One region of the Alteromonas sp. P256 genome, then DNA from elsewhere that is predicted to be linked to it. Evidence: riboswitches for the same ligand, from Rfam matches in the RefSeq annotation. Region 1 holds a riboswitch; the other holds the start of a gene.
What was found. A riboswitch is a leader RNA that binds a small molecule or an ion and turns the genes downstream of it on or off. The one in region 1 is predicted to bind thiamine pyrophosphate.
Positions count from the first base shown of each region.

Region 2: linked by a shared signal. The riboswitch ahead of thiC (phosphomethylpyrimidine synthase ThiC) and the one ahead of V7R39_RS00750 (TonB-dependent receptor) in region 1 are both predicted to bind thiamine pyrophosphate.

Region 1 is NZ_JAZETM010000001.1:175,486-178,637, reverse strand. It holds gene V7R39_RS00760 (GNAT family N-acetyltransferase) at 1-890, opposite strand, end outside; gene V7R39_RS00755 (acyl-CoA thioesterase) at 951-1,376, shown strand; TPP riboswitch at 1,571-1,675, shown strand; gene V7R39_RS00750 (TonB-dependent receptor) at 1,732-3,152, shown strand, end outside.
Region 2 is NZ_JAZETM010000014.1:66,918-70,069, reverse strand. It holds gene V7R39_RS16600 (bifunctional diguanylate cyclase/phosphodiesterase) at 1-917, opposite strand, end outside; TPP riboswitch at 1,221-1,332, shown strand; gene thiC (phosphomethylpyrimidine synthase ThiC) at 1,556-3,152, shown strand, end outside.

The sequences.
Region 1 (3,152 bases):
ATTTTATTTTGTTGACACATTCGGTCAATCTGGCGAAAAACAGAGTGCACGTTTTCAAACAGTGTACTTGTTAGCAGAATATGTTGGCCTTCATTTAACAAGTGCCATATGAATATTCCGAGTAGGCTTGATTTGCCGCGCCCTCGTGGTGCCGCTACGAGAGTATGCAAATTATCCTCTTCAAACTGGTCTCTCAGCGCATTAAATGCCGCTCTTTGGTCTTTAGAGCTAAATAAGGAGGGGATTAAGTGTTGGCTACTCTGATAAGTATCTAAATAACCCATATCCTGCTTTGCATCGAGATACGGTGTAACTTGATTCGGTAGGCGGGTACCTTCAAGGGTGTGAATTGCGGTGTGCTTGTCATCTAAAAGTAATGTTATAAATCGTTTTAAATAAGCACTGTCATTACTTTCGTAGCCGTATGAAATGAAAGATGCATGGTGATGCCGCGGCCACTTATCAAAAGAAGGGCAGGTAACAATGAGGCAACCACCATGCGTAATTGTGCCAGCCAGCGCCAAAAAGTTGCCTGGGCTAAAAGACTCATGGCAATGAAAAATGGCCATATCACGTTCAGAGCCCAACAGTATTTTTCTGTTTTTACCTTTTAGTTGGCTCTCGCTAAACGCTTCTGCACGGCACTGGCCTGGTAAATCAGCGAGCAATACATCAATAGTATTCCCAATAAACTCAACGTCGCCAGATATAACAAGGAGTCGGCGATGAATCTGTGGCCGCTCTGCATAGTATTCTGCATTATATTCTGCATAGTGTTCTGCATAGTGTTCTGCATTGTATGCTGCATTATATTCTACATCGCACTTTTGCTTTTCAGCCTGCGTGTAGTAGGGGGCGAATAGCCAGTCACGTAATTGTTGTAGCGCCATGAAGAGTTTTTTTCTGTATAATTGAGCGCATATAGTAGCGATTTATATTAAGGAATTCGAATGCGCTTTCTTTCTCGGCGTTTAGTGATGCCAAACGACCTCAATTACGCCAACTCATTGTTTGGCGGTAGAGCATTAGAATGGATAGATGAAGAGGCCGCAATATGGGCTATTTGTCAGTTAGAAACCAATTGTTTGGTCACTAAGCATATTGGCGAAATTAGTTTTGAATCACCAGCTTTACAGGGCGATATCGTTGAGTTTGGTCTTGAGACCAAGGCAGTAGGGCGCACGTCTATTACGGTGAGCTGCTTAGTGCGTAATAAAGCGACTAAAAAGACGATTTGTTTTGCAGACGATATTGTGTTCGTTAAAGTGGACCCAGAGACGAGACAGCCGGCCTCTCATGGAAAGACATTAGAAGGGTTAATTGCGCAAACTGATGATGAAGTGCGCAAGCTCAATCTTAATATAGAGAATAGCTAAGTCGAGTTTAGTTCGTTACGCTAAATTTGTAACGGCCTAGATTTGTAATAACCTAGATTAAATATGAACTTAGCTTAACGAGCGTTGCGCTTGACGGCGTGTTTCGAAGTGGTAGACTCCACGGCGTTCGTTAAGTTAATGACTTGTGCTCGTTTAACTCAAACAGCCTGCACATTACTGATGAGTCACTTGCGAATTATACCAAGGGGTGTCCGTTTTTCGGTCTGAGATCCACACTAGTGGGAACCCTTAAACCTGATCCGGATAATACCGGCGTAGGAATGGTTTACAATATAGCCTGATCACCTGCCGCTAAACCCGGATCTTTTTTCTTATTAAGAGAACAAGAGATCCCATGTACAAACAACTTTTCACACTCTCATTATTAGCAACTTCAATAAGCGCGATTGCACAATCTGAAGCCTCTGATAACGTTCAAGAAAATACTGACACCATTGACGATATTGAAAAAGTAGTGGTGACGGGCAATTTTCGTCAAACTACGCTAGCTCAGCTTAGCGCCAGTGCGACCATACTGAATCAAGAGCGCTTGCGCAGCAGACAGCCTTCTCATGTTGACAGTATTCTCAATATTATTCCGAACGTAAATTTTGCGGCAGGTGCCTCTCGCGGCCGCTTTATTCAAATTCGTGGTATTGGTGAGCGCAGCCAGTTTGCCGAACCGATTAATCCCTCTGTCAGTTTTATTGTTGACGAGTTTGATTTTTCTGGTCTCGCTGCGTCTGGCATTATATTTGATACTAAACAGCTTGAGGTTTATCGCGGTCCCCAGGCAACGCTATATGGCACGGGAGCACTAGCCGGAGCCGTCAAATTGTCAAGCAATGAAACGGGAAGCGAGGCGCCTGACTATGTTGAAGCGCGAATTGGCAATAAAGATAGCTATCGCGTTGAAGCTGCAACCGGCGATGACATCAACACCAATTGGGGCTATCGCGTAGCGCTGGTGCACAATCGAAGCGATGGTTTTGTCGAGAATACGTTTTTAAATAGAGACGATACGAATAATATTGATGAGACTGCGCTTCGTTTCGCTGTAGATGGAAATGTTGCTGACAACAGCACATTGGCATTGGCTTACCGTTGGTATGATATTGATAACGGCTACGACGCATTCTCTTTAGACAATGACAACAGAACACTGTCTGACGAGCCGGGTTTTGACGAGCACCAAACTCATGCAGTAAGCGCCCGCTCTACCACTACCACTGGCGCAGGCGACCTTATCTTAATTGCGACACATGCTTCTCATAACATCGCCTATGGCTATGACGAAGATTGGACGTTCACTGGTTTCCACCCTTTCGGCTATACATCGTTTGACGCTTACTATCGCGATGTAGAAACACAGACAGGTGAAATCCGCTTTGTCTCCTCTCGCGATGCGGCGTTGTTCAATGGGGTGACAGATTGGACGGTAGGGGCTTTCTATAAACAAACTGAGGAAAACTTGCTACGCCAATATACGTACTTAGACAGCGATTACGCCAGTGAGTTTGCCCCAACAACAACCGCGCTTTATTTAGAAACCGAAACCCGCTTAAGAGACGATTTAACACTGGTAGCCGGTATTCGCGCAGAAAACTATGATTTCGATTTTGCGGATAATCGTGGCCTAACCCGTGATAACGATACCAATATGCTGGGCGGCAAAGTGGCATTGCAGTACACACTGGGCAAGCACTTTTACTATGCCAGTATTTCACGTGGCTATAAAGGACCTGGCTTTAACCCTGATAACCGAGTTAACGACGA
Region 2 (3,152 bases), on a different contig from region 1:
TTTGAAATTGTCTCTTGATACTTAACGGCTACTTTCGTGGTAATTTGCGTAGCATCAGCCTTATCGATTATGCCAAGCAAAGCAAAATCTGCACTGCAATAGCCTGCCAGTAACCGTGTACTGTCGATAAAAAAGTCTTCATTCCCCGATTCATTCGATAGACGGGCTAATTGCTCGAAGAGCTCATGCAACTCATCCCTATGCTTTTTCTCTATGATCAATTTAGATGACTGACGGCTGTAACCGTAGGCGATATTCAATACGGTAAATATAGACATGACTGTCATGGGCAGCCCACCAAAATACACAAAAGTAGACTGCTGACTGTCTAAAATATACCCCGTATAGCCGAAAGAAACTTGCAGCAGCATTGTTAGCAAAAGTGAGAGAGAAACGAATGTTAGCTGTTGACGATACAGCTTGATGCTACAGTAGATTAAAAACAATCCCATAACGCTTGACACCACGTGCAAAATGGCAGAGTAAGCATTTGATTGGCCTGTTAATACGTTCGCTAAATTGCCAAATAATGTGACGTATTCAACTAGAACTGGCGCTTCTCCATATCGTAAGGAGAAACTTGAGAGCAGATTGTACGCTAAAAGCGGCAAACATATTATGGCAGAAGCAATGGTTGCTTGACGTGTAAATCGAAACTTTGACCATTTCCCAAAGACGTAATAGTAAAGAGGAATGCCAATGATGAGGCATGATAGGTGATATTTACTCAATAAAATTGCACGTTGCAAGTCAGTCGTGTTTAACAGCAGCAATGACAGCAAATTAAAACTTAATAGCAAAATATTGATGCAGGCCAATCCAATAAAATGGGGCTGTTCTTTCCTTATACCCGAAAGTAATATCGCTAGAAAACAGAAAGCATTGAAGCTAATTAAGGTGACATAAAATGCGTTCATAGCTCTCCTATTGATATTTACTACTGCATTAAAACGCTCGCTTTTAAGCTCGCGATATAACGGCGGTGCGTTATGCATCTTTTAATTCTTACTATAGCGTGATAGGTAAAAAAAAAGAAAGTAAAAAAACCTTCACTCCTCGCAACTCTTTAAATCATAAAAATAAGTTATAAATATCAATTACTTAAAAACAAAACCAAGACTTAACAGCTGGTGAGAGCGGCTGTATTTGCTGTTGCCCCTTGAATATGAAAGATGGCTAGGCTTGTAATTAGATACAGGATGAATTTATAGTAATAGCTCAATCACTTGTCGGAGTGCTTCACTGGAAACCCAGTAAGCTGAGACTGCGAAAGCAGGATCCGTAGAACCTGATCAGGCTAATACCTGCGAAGGGAACAAGAGAAAATGTTGGTTTTGTATACAACCATTTTGCATAAATCACTGTTTCTAAAATAAACATTTCATGTAAATTCGGTGCGTAAACAAACTCGGTACGCAAAATTATGGCTCTCTAAGGCTGTCGCCCAAGGCGATGACAATGAGTGCTAATTAATTGTACTTTCCTCGCCTTCATTTTTCCTTTTCACTCCTGACAAGCATTTTATCTAACGCCAACTCAAGAAGGCCAAAATGCTATGTCGACACGACGCGAACAGCGCCAACAAGCGCAACAATTTATCAATGAATTAGCCGGTGAGGCTTACCCAAACTCTACTCGTCACTATGAGATAGGAAGTAGCAATGATATTAAGGTTGCTATGCGCCTTATCCACCAGCATGACAGTTTAATTGGCGGAACAGAAGAAAACCCGCTGTTAGAACCTAACCCTCCTATTCCTGTTTATGATACCTCAGGGCCCTATGGCGACCCGCATGAAAACATTGATGTACACACAGGTTTACCTGCCCTGCGCACGCCATGGATAGAGAGCCGGGGCGATACTCAGGAGCTCACTGGCGTAACGTCGTCTTTCGCTAAAGAACGAGAAGCGGATATATTTACTGAGGATTTTAGGTTTGTTCGCACTGCAAAGCCTAAAAAGGCAAAAACACAAAAAAATGTAACGCAGCTGCACTATGCGCGCAGAGGCATTATTACACCCGAGATGGAATACATCGCCATTCGGGAGAACATGGGCAGACAATCGATAAAGCAGGAAGAACTATCTCAGCAACACGCTGGCGAAAGTTTTGGCGCTCAGCTCCCCGACGCAATTACCCCAGAGTTTGTTCGCCAAGAAGTGGCGGCGGGCCGGGCAATCATTCCCTGTAACATCAATCATCCCGAACTAGAGCCAATGATCATTGGGCGCAACTTTTTAGTGAAAATTAACGCCAATATTGGTAACTCAGCAGTGACTTCTTCTATTGAAGAAGAAGTCGAAAAGTTAGTATGGTCTACCCGATGGGGCGCCGACACCATTATGGATTTATCCACGGGCCGAAACATTCATGAAACCCGTGAATGGCTGTTGAGAAATAGCCCGGTACCATTAGGTACTGTGCCCATTTACCAGGCACTCGAAAAAGTGAATGGCGTGGCCGAAGACCTAGATTGGGCTATTTTTAAAGACACACTGATTGAGCAAGCCGAACAAGGTGTAGATTACTTCACTATTCATGCCGGGGTATTACTAGAATACGTGCCGCTTACGGCCAACCGCGTTACAGGCATTGTCTCTCGGGGTGGTTCAATTATGGCAAAGTGGTGTTTAAGCCATCATAAAGAAAGCTTTTTGTACGAACACTTTCGCGAAATTTGTGAAATCTGCGCTCAGTACGATGTGTCACTTTCCTTAGGCGATGGCCTTCGCCCTGGAAGTGTTGCCGATGCCAATGACAAAGCCCAATTTGCCGAGCTTCATACCCTTGGCGAACTGACCAAAATTGCATGGGAATACGATGTTCAGGTGATGATTGAGGGCCCAGGTCATGTACCAATGCACATGATTAAAGCCAATATGGAAGAGCAGCTTACCCATTGCCATGAAGCGCCATTTTACACCCTTGGCCCTTTAACCACCGACATTGCTCCGGGGTACGATCACATTACTTCAGGCATAGGCGCAGCAATGATTGGCTGGTATGGCTGCGCAATGCTTTGTTACGTAACGCCTAAAGAACATTTGGGCTTACCCAACAAAGAAGACGTGAAGCAAGGGCTTATCACTTACAAGATAGCGGCCCACGCAGCGGATTTAGCAAAAGGCCACCCTGGAGCTCAAATTCGGG